Regions from separate parts of the Chryseobacterium sp. WG14 genome, predicted to be linked through region 4. Evidence: riboswitches for the same ligand, from Rfam matches in the RefSeq annotation. Region 4 holds a riboswitch; each other region holds the start of a gene.
The links. A riboswitch is a leader RNA that binds a small molecule or an ion and turns the genes downstream of it on or off. The one in region 4 is predicted to bind cobalamin.

Region 1 (4,058 bases), on a different contig from region 4:
CAATATTTTTAATAATATCATTAAATTCAGAATAGCACATATGGGTATGGATCTGGGTAGCATCTTCTACTCCACTTGCTGAGATTCTGAAGGCTTCTACGGCCCATTTCAGGTAGTTTTGCCATTCTGCTTTTCTCAATGGAAGACCTTCTCTTATAGCAGGTTCATCAATCTGGATGATTCGGATTCCTGCTTTTTCAAGATCCACTACTTCATCACGGATGGCCAAAGCAATCTGCTTACAGGTTTCTGAACGGGGCTGATCATCCCGTACAAATGACCATTGCAAGATAGTAACAGGACCGGTCAGCATTCCTTTTACCCATTTATTGGTTTGGGATTGTGCATATTGAGACCAGTATATAGTCATTGGATCAGGGCGGGAGATATCCCCGAAAATAACCGGTGGTTTTACGCAGCGGCTTCCATAGCTCTGTACCCAGCCGTTTTTAGTGAAAATAAATCCTTCAAGCTTTTCCCCGAAGTATTCAACCATGTCATTACGTTCAAATTCTCCGTGAACAAGCACATCAATTCCTATTTCTTCCTGCCAGCGAATGGTTCTCTGAGTTTCCTCTTTTAATAAAGCATCGTATTGTTCTGCACTAAGATCTCCTTTCTTAAACTGGGCTCTCCAGCTTCTTACTTCTGTAGTTTGCGGGAATGAGCCTATGGTTGTGGTTGGGAATAGCGGAAGCTGTAATGATTCCTGCTGCCTTTCTTTACGGATTCTAAATGAGTTCTTTCGCTGAGCATCTTCTTCAGTAATGGCAGCTACTCTTTGTTTCACTTTATCATTATGGATAAGAGAAGATGTTTTTCTGCCGGCCACAGCCTTTTTATTGTCTTCAAAATCTGCAAGGATACTTTCGTCCTCAGTTCCTGAAGCAAGAGCTTTAAGACTTACGACTTCTTTCACTTTTTGTTTTGCAAAAGACAGCCAGTTTTTGATTTCAGGCTGAAGGGCCGTTTCAAAATCCAGATCACAAGGTGAATGAAGCAATGAACATGACGGAGCCACAAAAATTCTTTCTGTACCGAGTTTTTCAATAGCTTTTTTAATGAAAGCCAAAGATTTTTCATAATCATTTTTCCAGATATTTCTTCCGTCTACCACTCCTAATGACAGGCTTAAGTTTTCAGGAACAGTATGTAAAATATCTGCCAGCTGCTCAGGATTTCTCACCAGGTCTATATGCAGAACGTCTGCAGGAAGTGACACAGCAAGAGATGCATTGTCTTTCAATCCATTGAAATAGGTCGCAACGATGAATTTTAGCAGTGGGAATTGTTTTCTAAGTTCCCGGTAAACGTACTGGTAGGTTTCTTTTGCTTTCTCTGTTACATCTAAAGTTAAAAACGGCTCATCAAACTGAATCCATTGAGCACCCTGATCCTGAAGTTTTGTTAAGATTTCAGTGTATACCGGAAGAAGGTTTTTGGCAAGATCCAGTTTATCAAATCCCTCTTCTTTTTCCTTTCCTAAAAGAAGATAAGAAACAAGTCCGATGAGTACCGGCTTGGAATTAATTCCTGCTTGTTTAGCTCCTGCAAACTCGTTGAATATTTTGTCGGAAGTCAGTGTAAACTGCTGATTTTTATAAAATTCAGGAACAATATAATGATAATTGGTATCAAACCATTTGGTCATTTCCATGGCCGTGATATCCAGCCCGTCTTTCTGGTATCCTCTGGCCATCGCAAAGTACAGATCCAGCTCTGAATTATTTTTTTTAAGGGCTACTTCATGATAACGTACCGGAATAGCACCTACAATTAAGCTCATATCCAGTACCTGATCATAATAGGAAAAATCATTACATGGAATAAGGTCTATCCCTGCCTCCTTCTGAATATTCCAATTGTGATTGCAGATATTCCTTCCTGTAGTAAGAAGTTCTTCCAAAAGGATTTTGCCTGACCAATATTGCTCGCAGGCTTTTTTGAGTTCTCTTTTGCTACCAATTCGCGGATAGCCAAGAATGTGCGTTTGCATTTTTTTTAAACTTTTAATTAAACTTATTTTTAAAAGCTCTTTGAATGCTTCGTAATGCTTTTGCCGGTAAGATTTTTTGGGGAAATAATGCATACCTGACAGTTCCGTTTTACTCTTGGAAAAACGTACTAAAAAGTATATCATCTGTATGACCCAAAGCTTCAGACCGCGAAAGCATTGTCAATTCAGTAAAGGCAGGTCTCCTGACTTGTAACAGTTTCTGTCGTCCTTCCCGCTTAGGCAGTGGATCACAAGGACAGAACCCTTTGGTATGTTACTTACAGTTGCGCGACAGCTCGTGATTTGCACACGATTCCCTATTAATTTACCTTACGTAAAACCTCTCCTGTTTGATGAAGTATCTGTAAAGAACTATTCTTATCAATTACATTTTCTATCTGTGCTAATAGAAGATTTTAATTTTGTGTAAATTTACAAATACAGAATAAACGAATAATAAATAGTTTTAAATAAAGTAAATAAATCTGTATAATTTTATTTTAAAAGAATATAATTCTGTAATTTTGAATAAAATTAATACTAAAAAGAATAATATCCTGTGGAACATCTTGATACCAAAGATATACAGCTGCTGAGACTGCTTCAGAAAAATGCAAAACTTACCGTTAAGGAGCTTGCCAAAGAAATTAATCTTTCCCCTTCTCCTGTTTTTGAAAGGGTGAAACGTCTGGAACAGGAAGGCTATGTGAAAAAATATGCTGCGGTTCTTGATCCGGATAAGCTTAACCGGGGTTTTACCGTTTTCTGCCAGATCAAGCTGAAAATTCATGACCGTTCTGTAGGCTATGATTTCGTTAATGAAATTCTGGAAATAGAAGAAGTGGCAGAATGTTATAATATTTCCGGAGATTTTGATTTCCTGCTGAAAGTTCAGGTCCGGGATATGAAACATTATCAGGATTTTGTATTCAACACACTGGGTTCTGTAGATTCTATCGGAAGTACGCACAGTACGTTTGTAATGGCAGAAGTAAAAAATACCCATGGATTAACAATCTGATATTTTTGAGTACAATCGTTTTAGCTGGTAACGGGTATTTGGAGAAAATAAAGGAATCGATGGGTGAATTCCTGTTATTTCAGAAGAAAAAGAAATAAAAATAAGACAGAAACAGTTTATTAAAAATTGCTTCTGTCTTATTAGGCTCCTTATAAAGGTGAAATGTACACTTCTATTTTAGTGCCGTCATAATTAAAGGTTCCGTCTGAATTTCTTTTACCTAAGAAAACCCAGTCCATATCTACGGGAACAGACCATGCTGATCCTAATGAGAATCCGTTTACAGATCGGATTTCGTTACCATTTCCTGTAGTAATTGCTGAATGAAACCATGTTTTGTCGATAAGTCTGTAGAAGCCGATTGCTTTTCCTGCCGGAATGGGAGCGTATCCATCCCACTTTTCTCCTTCCGGATATCTGAATACAGTCAGCCATTTTTGTCCTGCTGATTCAGCAAGCTGATTCGGGCTTATCCGGGCACCTCGCATGTATAAAGCATAAGCTACTACATCATGACATACGCCGGTATTATACTTTGAGATATTTTCTGCGCCTGACAGAACGGCATGAGCAACGGGTGCTCTTTCTGTTACAGACAGCTGAGCTTTCCTTGCTCCTTCTGGGGTTACAAATGACATATTAATAATTTTGTTTGGTTATTGTAAAGATAGCTCTTTTAAATTTAATGCTAATGAACTGTTGTTTTGAAGGAATTTATTCGAATTTAAAGTGGATTTTCAAGAATTTTAATAAGAATGTAAGTACACACTAAATAATTCTGAAAGCAACATAAAAGTGTAAAAGCTCTGTTTAAAAAAAGAATATAGTCTGAAATTCTGCCCTTCTGGTCCCCATTGAGGAACTTAGTTACCTTATTAAACGATGTTAAACCTGTCTGTAAATAAAATATTAAGCTTCCAACTGAAAAAGTACCATAGTCGCATCATGATAATGGGCAGGAAGCCCTTCGGTATCAGCTATTTTTTTAGCGCCTAATTGGGTAAATCCGCATTGTATATAATAATCAGCCAGTCTTTGGTT
Region 2 (4,058 bases), on a different contig from region 4:
AGAGATCGTATATCCTGTTGCAATTGGATTCCAACTGGCGTCATATCCTGTACCATCAGTCTGTACTACAATTTTCCCTTCAGCTTCCACCACTTTTTCAGCAGCATTTGTAAAATCAATACTCTTTACAAAAGAATTGTCGCCTGTATTGTAAACATTCAGCTTTCTTTTATTTGTTGTAAAGTTATTGTTGGTTACATAATATTGGTTTCCTGAGAAAGCAATATATCTTGCTCCATCAAGGTTAGCCGTTACAGTAGCTTGTTTTTTGAAAGTATATCTGTTTACAATGTCAATTTTATTAGGAACATTAGATACTAAATAAGCACGGTCTCCCTGAAAACCTATACTCTGAAGAACTTTTCCAAGAGGTTCACCACTGTTATTAGAAGCATAAATTTTGTCATACAGATTAGCAAGATTACTGCTTACGAAAGAAACTTCAGCAGTAGTGGTTGTAAATCCACCTTCATTGGAAATAAGCACTCCAGCTTCATAAGTAATTGGCTGTTCTACAATGTCATCGCTATCGCTGCTACATGAAACATTGAAAAGTAACATGGAAGCAAATGCAAGAGGTAAAATTTTTCTGATATTCATATATAATTAATTTATTTTAAAAATTGATAGTAAGGCTTATACTGTAATTTCGTCCGGGTAACGGATAGGAAAGCATCGTATAATAAGTTTCATTTAAAATATTATTTACTTTAAAACCCAGGCTGTAGTTTTTAAAAAATGCAGCGCTGGCTCCGGCATTCATCACAAAATAAGAATCTAAGGCATCACTTCTTTTTTCATTGGAATCTGTATAGGTAAGCCCGTTAAACATTCCCTGTACATATACTTTCACAAAATCATATCGGTAGTCTATACTTCCTGTAAGTTTATGTAAAGGCACATACATAAGTTGTTTCTGAATATCAAGGTCCTTAGATTTCGTATAAGAATACCCAAGATTTGATTTCAACATATGCTTCCCGAATTTTTTTTCAAATTCCAGCTGCGACTCTACTCCATAAGACTCTACCCTATTGGTATTACTAGCTCCATAATACCCGGAAATTGTTGGAAGCCATTGGATCATATCACGGATATTCATATAGTAAGGAGCTATAGATAATTTAAAATTTCCTAATTTAAACTGGTTACTCCATTCAAACTGGTAGGAAGTTTCCGGCTTTAAATTCAGATTTCCTCCCGGCGTCCAGTAAAGATCATTAAATGAAGGAGCTTTGAAGTTTCTTGAAACACTTAGCCCTACATCATACCATTGGGTGGCATTCCATTTTCCTGAAAAAGAAAATAAGACCGGTGATTTAAAGTCTTCCACAAAATCTTTCTTGATTCCGGCTTCAAACCTTAAGTCTTTGGTAGGAAAATAACGAAGTAATCCGGCAATAGACCCGGCATTTCTGCTGATATCACCTATTTTTGAGCTTCCTTCTCCCTTACCTTTATTCACTTGAAATTCCCCGATAATATTGATATTCCATTTTGAATTGAGGAAGTAATTGAAATCATTTTTCAAAATATAATTCTTTCCGGCACCTCCACTGGTTTCCGGTTCTGCAATATCTCCAAAATATTGAAAATTTTCCTCGGTATAAGCTGCTTTAAATGAATTGCTGAAACGCGTGGTATTCCAATCCCAGGCCATCAGGTTTCTGAAATTCTGGGTATGATACTTTGTCTTGGTTTCCAGATCACCAAAACGAACAGGATAATGCTGTTTTCCGTTAAAAGTCTCTGATATCCATGAGATCTGATGATGGGGAGCAATTTTATAAGCTGCTGCTATATTGAAATTGGTATTGTAATACTTTCCGTTGTCATTCGTATACTTCTTTCCGCCCGCTTCTTCTACTTCATAATCATTCTGGCTTATAGAATGGCTTCCGGAAACTTTAAAGCTGAACTTATCATTGCTGTAAGAACCTTTAACAACATTATTATAAGTATTAAAAGACGCAAATTCTGAAAACAGGAAAGCATGAAACCCTTTATTAAAATCAAGGCTGTTATTCAAATGAATACTTCCCCCAATGGCGCCACTGCCATAAATAACACTACCTCCACCAGGTTTAATTCCGATCTGGTCATATCCAAACAAAGCCATATTATTGATATCTCCCTGTCCTAAAAAGCTGGAGTTAATATTAATTCCATTCCATACAAAAGCAGTCTGCTGGGCGGTAGTTCCCCTGAAAGAAGGTGAAGAAACAGCACCCCGTCCATTTTCTTTGATATACACAGGAGATTGAAATCTCAGTAATTCGGAAAGGTTAGTTGAGTTTTTTTCAGCATCTTCATTGGTAATATTCGTTACATGATGAAAGAGCTTTACTTTGTTCATCTGGCTGTCGAATACATAAATAGTATCCAAGGCCTTCTCTTGTCCAAAAAGAAAGCAGCCATAAGACGAAAAAAGCAGTACTAAAGATCTTTTTATATCCATACTAATTTACTCTTCCTCCGAAAGCAATATATATTTTGATTATTATTCTGGCAGGTCTCCTGACTTTCGCCTTCTGTACCTTCCCGTTTTTACACAGTGGTTTTTTACAGAAACTTTTGTTGCGATTTACAGTTGCGGGGACAGTCCGGGAGTTCCACCCGATTCCCTTTTCATTCCAATATATTGGAAACCATAATTTTTGCAAAGATAGCTTTTTAAATGTATTAGACAAAAAGTGAAATAACAGGTAAAAAATTACGTCTTATTCATAAGTATTAGAAAATCCTGTACAGCAACCGACCTTGATGAATACTATAAAAATAAAAGCTGCCTCCAATAGTTGAAAGCAGCCATTTATATATACTGATGTTATTTAATTTATTTACCCATCACTTCTGTAATTGGATTTCCAACATTTCCACTTGGAAACTGGATTTTCAATAAAGAAGAAACCGTAGGTGCAATATCTGTCATGTGGTATTCTTTATTGCTTTCTCCCTGCTGAACTCCCCAACCCATAAAAATCAATGGAATATGGGAATCATAAGAGTTCCAAACACTGTGTGTAGTTCCTGTTTTAGAATAAGGAGGAAGCATAGAGTCATGAGAAATCAACTGAATATCTCCGCTTCTCTGTCTGTTGATCCCATTGATAATTCTTTGTTTGATAGGCTCCGGAATACTGGCTTCCTGAACTCTGTCTACAGAAACAGCATATAAAACAGTAGGATCTTTTTCAAGTTCTTTTACCGCAAAATTTCTCACATCATCCAGCTCAAGTTTAGTATCTGCCAATACTTTTCTGTCAAAATACACCTGATAATTGTCTATAGCATTGATCAGGTTATCAGCACCAAATTTTTCTTTCAGTTTCTGATTAAGGTTTTTTTCCATGCCTTCTCCAAAAAAGCCTGTAGTAATTTTATGCTCTTTAAGGAATCCTACAGAATGAGCCCCTCCGTGGTCAGCTGAAAGGAAAACCGTATACTGCCCTTTTCCTACTTTTGAATCCAGGTAGCTGAAAAACTGAGCCAAATCCTGATCCAGTCTGATATAGACATCTTCAACCTCAATAGAGTTCGGTCCGTATTTATGACCTGCATAATCCGTAGAAGCTAAATTGATTGCTAAGAAGTCTGTAATATGGTCTCCCCCTAACTGCTCTCCTTCTACAGAAGCTTCAGCCAGCTTTAATGTCAATGTATTTCCAAAAGGTGTATAACGGATATTATCTTTCTTTGTCTGATAATCTTTCGCCAGATTGGTATATGGGAATGTAGGTGTTTTTGCACTTCCCAATAGACCTTCCCATGAAGAATTGTCAGGTGAACTTTCTGTATACTGATTGATCGGAAGTAAAGTATTCCAGCCGTTGGCTACTAATTTTTCAGGTAAATTCTGAGCATTGAATGATTGTATCCATTGTGGAAGCTCTTTCATATACCATGTACTTGTAATAAAGTTCCCGGTACTGTCGTCAAACCAGAAAGCTCCATTCGGAGTATGACCTGCAGGAAGAATAGAAGCACGGTCTTTAAGAGAAACTCCTATCACCTTACCCTGGAAGTTCGTGGCCAGTCTCAACTCATCGGTTACGGTT
Region 3 (4,058 bases), on a different contig from region 4:
CCCAGCAGATTTGCCAATGGGCTGGAAGCTACTGAACTCAATATTTTTTTGAATATTCCAAGGGACAATCAATCATACTGGTTTCTTTTTGATTCCGGAAACAGCGGTCCCCTGCTTTTATCTACAGAAACAGCCAAAAGCTGGAAGCTGCCGAAGGATAAAGATGATATGAATGTTGAGAGTCAGTTTATTATTGGCAAAAAAACATTCAGTTCAAGATCATTTACAAGAGATATTATTTATGATGGTGTACTCAATTTTGAAACCCTTTGTAAATATATTTTCACGATTGACTTTAAAAACAGTAAAGTTTGGGTAAAGTAATATAACAGAAAGATAATATCTTTTTCACTTAAAAAGCCAGTAATTTTCATATTGATGAATTCTTCATACAGAGATCATGAAAACGGCGGAATCTTCGATTCCGCCGTTTTCTTTAAAAAAAATCTAATTATTGAATATCGACTACATACATCGTTCCTTTGTCTAATTTTCCTGTTTTAGGAAGAATTTTGGCTTTAGGATTTCCGTTTCCATCATCTACCACTCCAAAATCATCATCATTAAAAACGGCCAGTTTATTATTTCCCAAATAAACAATTCCTTCAAACTTATCATGCTCATAGCCCAGTTTTGCTACGAGATCCACCGCCAGTTTTTTAGAAACAGGTTTTATTCCGGCATTTGCAATCTCATCCCAGGTACTCTGTTCCAATGCTTTATTATTAATTTTCATTCCGTCTACAGCCGTCAGATCCGTTCCATTAACGTCTGTAGCTCCGGATATATTGATTCTGTATACTTTTTTTATTCCTCCCTGTGTTCCGAAATTTCCGTCTCTTTCAATCACCAGGAATTCATTATTACTTAATGCTGTAATATCACAAACCGAATCAGAAGCTCCGCCATCCTGTTTGTATACATACTGTTTCGTCTGTCCTGTAATAATATCGAATGTTACGATTCTTGTTAATGTAGTATTGGTTGCCAATGCTTTAGTGGGAACCAGCATCGTAGACTGTATTGTTCCTACCAGTGTTCTTCCATCCGGAGTGATACAAAGTCCTTCCATACCTCTGTTGGCCCTTCTTTTGGCTAAAACTGCAGGAAGTTTTCTTGTTCCTGTATTCACTCCAATTGGGCTTATCCTTTCCATTTCTACCCCTTCTGCATTATAATGAACGATATGCGGACCATATTCATCAGAAACCCAGAATGTTCCATCCGGAGCTGCCACAATACTTTCACTGTCCAGACCATATGTATCTGTTCCTAACATATTTCCTGAAGCATCATAGGCTACTTCACCGGTACTTCCCATTCCTATAGGATTTGGAAGTCCTGTGATAGGCTGGCCTGAAGGGTTTTTAAGTTTAATATATTGAATGACCTCGATATTACCTTCTGCATTGATTTTAAAATGCATAATCGTTGGGGTAAAATTAGGGACAAGAAATTTTTTACCGCTTAAGTAATCTGTATTCGGACCACGGTCTGTAATGACATAAAATTCTCCTTTTCTTGTAGGATGGGCCGCTGCTCCGGATCCAAATCCTCCGTTGATCACATCTACTCCATTGATAGTTGCCAATTTTGAAAAAGCAAATTCCTGCGGAAGCTTAGAATAATTAATCTCCTGATTACTGGTGGTGTCATCATCTTTACAGGATGCCAGCGCCGTTAACACAAATGCGGATAGTAGCAGTCTTTTCATATTCTCTTTTATGGCTGCGAAAATATAAATTGATTGTAAACTGATCTTGAATATAATGATAATTGTATTTTAACAATGGAGCCATGAAAATGAATTTAATATAAACAGTAAAACTTTTGGTTAAATCCGAAAACCTAACAACATCTTCAATTTAATTATCAATTCAAAAAAACATAGCATTAAAAACCATTCAGCTTCAGGGAAAATATAAAAACTAAAAGATAATTCACAAAACAGGACCCAAAAATTTATATGATATATTTGCGGCGTTTTAAGGTTGAACACTGTTCATTAATAGGGAATCAAGTGAGAATAAAATTTAATTCTTGAGCTGTACCCGCAACTGTAAGCTGTTTTACTTATAGCAAAATACAACCACTGGATACTGATCCGGGAAGGTGTGCTATAGGATGCAAGCCAGGAGACCTGCCTTATCCATTGTCACTTCAGGATCGTGATTATTGTCACTTTTCTTAAGTAAGTTTCGGGAATAAAACTTTAATTTAATTATATCATGAGAAAAATCTATTTTTTTTTCTTACTGCTTTTTATGCAGTTTTTGTCTGCCCAATTTACAGAGAACGACATTAAGTTTTGGGTAGGAACAGGTTCAAAGAAAGCCTATTTCATTGCAGATTTTAACGATAATAATTCTCCTGCTTCTTATGCATGGGGGTACCGTTTTGATGCGGATGGTTTACTGATGGAAGACATGATCAACGCTATTGTAGCTGCAGAACCTCAAATGGAGATTGATATTCCTTCAGGTTTTCTTCAAAGCTTTCATTATAATCATCATACGCCGGATATTGATGACAGCTGGATCCCATGGTCCGGAGCCAGCGCAGGAAATATGACATGGAACAACGGCCCGGGTTATACACCTCTGAATGATGGAAAATGGTACGGAATTACTTATGGAATTGATGATGCTGACACTCCGCCTTCTACACCTGTTGCGGCATACAGCTCACAATGGTATGTTCCCTCTCAGATTACCAACTGGATAGGAACAGGAAGTAATAAAAGCCTGGTAGTGGTTGATTTTGGAACCAATCAGTCAAACGGAAATGCAGATTCTTTTGTGTTTGGAATTAAATATAACGGAAGCATCACAGCCGAGCAGGCCTTACAGCTGATCCGGTCTCAAGCCTCTTATTTTAATTTCACCTCATCAAACAGCCAGATTTCTGCTCTTTCATTGAATAGTTTTACAGGAAACGCCACAGTGGCAGACAGCTGGAAATTATATAAAGGAAAAGATCTCTCAAGCTGGCAAAAGAAGTATGACCTTTCCCAGATTCAGTTAGCCAACAATGACTGGATGGGTATAAGTTTCGGACAGAGAAGACCATTTATCCCTACGGAAGCAGCCGATTCTATGCTGGGAGTTTCTTCTGTCACAAAGAAAAAATTCAGTATTCATCCTAATCCTGCAAATGATTTTATCCAGATCGAATCCATTGAAAAATATAAAGAAATAAATATCTACTCTTCTTTAGGCCAAAAAGTAATCACTTCCCAAGCCACAAAAATTGGTATTCATTCTTTGAATTCAGGTGTTTATTTTGTTGAGATAAAGACAGCAGATACTTCAACCATCCATAAAATCATCAAGAAGTAGAACATCCTATGTGAAATGCTTTTTCATACAATGATAAAACAAAAAAACGCACCGTATTGGTGCGTTTTTTCCGATTTCCAGTATCGATTATTTTTTCTCTGTTGATCTCTGTAAAACCTCATCTACCATTCCGTAGCCTTTAGCTTCTTCAGAAGTCATCCAGTAGTCTCTGTCAGAAGATTTTTCAACCCACTCGTAAGTTTGTCCTGAATGATGTCCGATGATCTCATAAAGCTCCTGCTTTAATTTCAACATCTCTCTTAAATTGATTTCCATATCAGAAGCAACCCCTTGTGCACCTCCTGAAGGCTGGTGAATCATTACTCTTGAATGTTTAAGAGCAGAACGTTTTCCTTTTTCTCCTGCCACTAATAATACAGCTCCCATTGAAGCAGCCATACCTGTACAGATTGTTGCTACATCCGGCTTAATGATCTGCATAGTGTCATAAATTCCTAATCCGGCATAAACACTACCTCCCGGAGAGTTGATATAGATCTGAATATCTTTTGACGGATCAGCACTTTCTAAGAATAAAAGCTGAGCCGTAACAATATTAGCTACCTGATCGTCAATTCCTGTTCCCAGGAAAATAATCCTGTCCATCATCAAACGGGAGAAAACGTCCATCTGAGCAACGTTTAATCTTCTTTCTTCCATGATGTACGGTGTAAGATTCGTTGGGCCATACATTCCCATATACTGATCGGTAACCAAACC
Region 4 (4,058 bases):
TTTAATAGATAAAAGCCTTTAATAGCAGTATTCTCAGGTGCTGCCAACCCTTCCACCACTTCCTGACGGACGATAATATCATCGGTACGGCAGGCCACAAAAAAAACCAATATGAAGAGTAGGAGACAAAAGTTTATTTTTCTCATAAGGTGAAGTTTAGACTAATTTTAAAATTTCTTCCCGGCATGGGATAGTTTCTGACCACGTCATAATATTGATTGAAAATATTATTCATTTCAAGGCTTAGCTTAAACTGATGTCCTGAGTAGTCAAATCTTTTCTGAACAGATAAATCATGGGTATACCAGGGCTGGACAAAATTATACTGAATATTATCCTGTTGCCCATCGTAACGTTCTCCAACATAGATCACGCTGTAGTTGAAATTCCAGTCACGGTAGTCTGCCATCAGTGTAAAAGATCCACTATGCCAGGGCGTGTAGGGGATCTGCTTTTTATAAAAGGTATCGCCCGGGGTGATATCATCTCCCGGATTACTGATATCTTTCGCACTTTGATAGGTATAAGAGAGTAATGGTTTGATTTTTACGTTGCCCCACATCATTTCTGCCTGAACATTTACATCTGCTCCTATGATATCAACCAACCCAAGATTCATCATCATCCAGCGGAACATATTTCCTGTGGGTGCCGCAACTATCTTATCTTTTACCCGGTTGTAATAGCCATCTACCTTCGCATAAAAAGCTTTAAAAACAGGATGATTATATTTTTTCTGATAGGTAAATCCTACATCATACTGCGTAGTAAACTCCGGTTTCAGAAAAGTACTTCCAATATTGGTATAATAAAGATCATTGAAGGTGGGGAGTCTGAAAATCTTTTTATAGAAAGCCCTAAAAGTAAGCTCCGGAACAGTAGCCGGCTGGTAGCTCATAAAAACAGCAGGAGTCCATTCACTTCTGTCCTCAGGTCTTTTATTCCGTTCTACTTCTTCAAAAGTAAAAGTACCCAGCAAACTTCCTAAAACTTTAAACCTGTTCCATTGATAGGTAGTAGCCAAAGCCACCAATGTGGTATAGCGGGTAGGATAAGAAAATTGATACAGGTCTGCATCCAGATTATTGTACTGGAAATCCCCGCTCAAACTAATATCCCAATTGGAACTCACTGTATATAAATTGGAAGAAGATATATAAAGCTCCCTTTGAATGTAGGTATTATCTGAATATTTAACTAACTGAGACTGTACCGTATCCAGAAAACGGGTATAATCGTAAGCAAATTTTGCTTTAAGCTGAGTTTCGAATTTAGGGAATAACTTTTTCCTCAGATTGGCCTGTACAAAATAGTTCTCATCAAACATCCTTGCCCCTCGCCCATCAAAACGGCTGTTAACAACAGGAGCAGGAATACCCCGATTTGAAATATACCCATATCCACGGATATTCCAGCTTCCGTTATTTAAAGTTCCATTCAAGGAGGTTTCAAAACGTTTTGCTTTAATATCAGAGTCTCTTCTTTTAGCAATCGTATCATACGCCTGCTCTCCATTAGGATATTTTTTCTCGTAACGGTATTTGTAAATACCATCACTTTGCAGAAATTCGGCACTGAAACTGGCAGAAGTTCTCTGTGATATTTTTTGTTCCAAACGGAAAGAGGGGTTGAATAAATCAATGGATGCACTTTTTGCCCTCAAAACAAGATTTGTTTTTCTTGTTCCGGTAAATACCGGTGTTTTGGGCTGCAAATAAATAGAACCTGATGATCCGAAATCTTTTGCCGGCTGAAAGATCTCACTTTTCTGACCGTTGTATAATGATATTTCTTCCAGATCATCCAAAGAATATCTTCCCAGATCCACAAGGCCGTTCTGCGCATTTCCCAGCTGAATTCCGTCATAAAAAACTCCTACGTGCTGGCTTCCCATACTTCGGATATTAATGGTCTTTAAGCCTCCAATTCCACCGTAGTCTTTGATCTGAACACCGGAAAAATACCGTAAGGCATCTGCAACAGAGTGGCTGTTCAGTCTTTCAAGCTCTTCTCCCTGCAATATCTGAGCAGGAACGATTTCTTTAAAGCTCTTTTTGTAAATATTGACAGCCTTAATAGCTTCTTCCTTTAAGGTGTCTTTTTTCTTTGTTTGAGAAAACAAGAATTGTGATGTTAACACCAATATTGTGAAAACAACTTTATGAAATTGAGATGTAGTCAGTTTTGCCACCATTAGCTCATTTATGAATAATGATGACGCTAATGGATGTAAGAAAGCAACGACAAAGCACAGTGGTCACTGCACAAAATCATTGTTGTCCTAAAGCTTTATTCCACGAAAGCGTCAAACGTTTATGGTCTGGCAGGTCTTCTGACTTACTCCATTTTTGAAATCCTTCCCATTAAAAAACAGTGGATATAATCTTCAAAAATTTTGGTGTGGAGCTTACAGCAGCGGGTCTGTTCCGGATTCTCACCGGATTCCCTTTTAAAAGCTTTTTACAGCTTACCAAATTTCGGCAAAGATAGAAAATAATTAATATATATTCACAAATAACAAAATGATTTACAATATTATAAAAGCATGTGTACCAAAGGTAAATTTTGAATAGAAAAATACTAAAGTACAATAGAATTCGTGTAAAAATTACAGGTATGATTTTAAACGCAAAGTTTAAATATCTCCCATCTGAATAAGTATGACAAACATTAAACTTTGCGTTAAGGATCAACTATATCCCAATATTCAGGAAAATACTGAACCTTGATTTTGCTTCTATATCTCCTCCTGCAAGATGGGTATAAACAGGAAGCATAACTTCACTTCCAAGACTGAACTTTTTATAGGAAGCCTCAAAGCCCAACTTTCCATATAATGCACTTCCGGCAGTATTAGGCAGCGCTTCATCAAACTGTTTATTCTGAGCATACACTTCTCCCTGAACCCCTGTCTTTAAAGAAAATATTGATTTTTCATTTCCCGCAACCTGATAAAAGCCTGTTGCTGCATAATTCCATTGGTTTCCAAAGCGGTACTTCTTTTTATTTTCTGTTTTAATGGTATAATCTGTATTAAGCAATACCGCAATTTTATTCTTCTGAAATTTATAATTCAAAGCTGCTTGATAATCCCAGCTTCCTGTTCCCAGCTGAAAACTCGGATTAACTCCTGAAATTCCTTTTTCATCAAACTTACCCAAAGGAATTTTTACGCCCAATCCACCGTTCAGCTGATGGAAATTATCTTTCGAACGCATCAGTTGATAAATTCCCATAACATTTAGGTCACCGATCCCATTGATCCTGATATCGCCCTGCATTGTTTTCTTTTCGTGAAAATGAAATGGAAGGCTTGCATAAACACTGAGTTTCTTTGTCAACGGAATTTTTCCCCAAAGCTGTATGGTATTAAAATACTGATCCTGCGTCAGATCTTTTACAAATAAATTTTCCTTTGCTTTATAATGCTGGGCAAAATACTTGATCCCGATAAACTGAGGATTTAGTAATGACTCAAAACCGGATGACCCATTTCCCGCCGCACAGCCACAGGCATCACAATCATCAAAATCAAAATCAATTGTATTAAAACTCTTTTGGGGAATATAAGCGCTGTCTTTGATTATCTTCGCCTGAATCACAGTACCTATGAGCAAGCTTACAATTAAAATTATCTTCTTCATGTCAATTTAAATTATTCTGCAAATTTTGGATTGGATATAAAATTTTTGTCCGATAGTGTTTTCAGAAAGGCGATGATGAATTGTTTTTCCTGTGTATTCATTGCAATTCCGATGTGGTTATTCTGTTTCAGCTGTGGATCGAGATTAGGATGATTTTCTACCCCATCGGTATAAAAATTAAGCACGGCATCTAACGTATAAAATCTTCCGTCATGCATATAAGGAGCTGTATATTCTACATTCCTCAAGCTGGGTACACGAAACTTCATCCAGTCAATCTGATCAAGTGTCACACGATAACGCCCCGCATCTTTAAATTGGGTATTATAATACATCCCTGTATTCCGGAAACTTTCATCAGTAAACAGTTCCCCACTATGACAGGAAGCGCACTTCTGATTAAATACGGCCATT

Region 1: another riboswitch for cobalamin. It lies ahead of metE (5-methyltetrahydropteroyltriglutamate--homocysteine S-methyltransferase); the one in region 4 lies ahead of MP478_RS13290 (TonB-dependent siderophore receptor).
Region 2: another riboswitch for cobalamin. It lies ahead of MP478_RS21705 (TonB-dependent siderophore receptor); the one in region 4 lies ahead of MP478_RS13290 (TonB-dependent siderophore receptor).
Region 3: another riboswitch for cobalamin. It lies ahead of MP478_RS04815 (T9SS type A sorting domain-containing protein); the one in region 4 lies ahead of MP478_RS13290 (TonB-dependent siderophore receptor).

The regions. Positions count from the first base shown of each region.
Region 1 covers NZ_JALCZD010000003.1:408,111-412,168, forward strand. The annotation lists gene metE (5-methyltetrahydropteroyltriglutamate--homocysteine S-methyltransferase) at 1-1,996, opposite strand, end outside; cobalamin riboswitch at 2,172-2,356, opposite strand; gene MP478_RS07915 (Lrp/AsnC family transcriptional regulator) at 2,556-3,017, shown strand; gene MP478_RS07920 (hypothetical protein) at 3,167-3,655, opposite strand; gene MP478_RS07925 (N-acetyltransferase) at 3,927-4,058, opposite strand, start outside.
Region 2 covers NZ_JALCZD010000019.1:12,282-16,339, reverse strand. The annotation lists gene MP478_RS21710 (hypothetical protein) at 1-600, opposite strand, end outside; gene MP478_RS21705 (TonB-dependent siderophore receptor) at 617-2,458, opposite strand; cobalamin riboswitch at 2,490-2,668, opposite strand; gene pafA (alkaline phosphatase PafA) at 2,837-4,058, opposite strand, start outside.
Region 3 covers NZ_JALCZD010000002.1:347,052-351,109, forward strand. The annotation lists gene MP478_RS04805 (aspartyl protease family protein) at 1-324, shown strand, start outside; gene MP478_RS04810 (esterase-like activity of phytase family protein) at 452-1,714, opposite strand; cobalamin riboswitch at 1,972-2,163, shown strand; gene MP478_RS04815 (T9SS type A sorting domain-containing protein) at 2,229-3,338, shown strand; gene clpP (ATP-dependent Clp endopeptidase proteolytic subunit ClpP) at 3,426-4,058, opposite strand, start outside.
Region 4 covers NZ_JALCZD010000007.1:98,635-102,692, reverse strand. The annotation lists gene MP478_RS13295 (YncE family protein) at 1-146, opposite strand, end outside; gene MP478_RS13290 (TonB-dependent siderophore receptor) at 143-2,122, opposite strand; cobalamin riboswitch at 2,305-2,490, opposite strand; gene MP478_RS13285 (transporter) at 2,694-3,644, opposite strand; gene MP478_RS13280 (cytochrome-c peroxidase) at 3,656-4,058, opposite strand, start outside.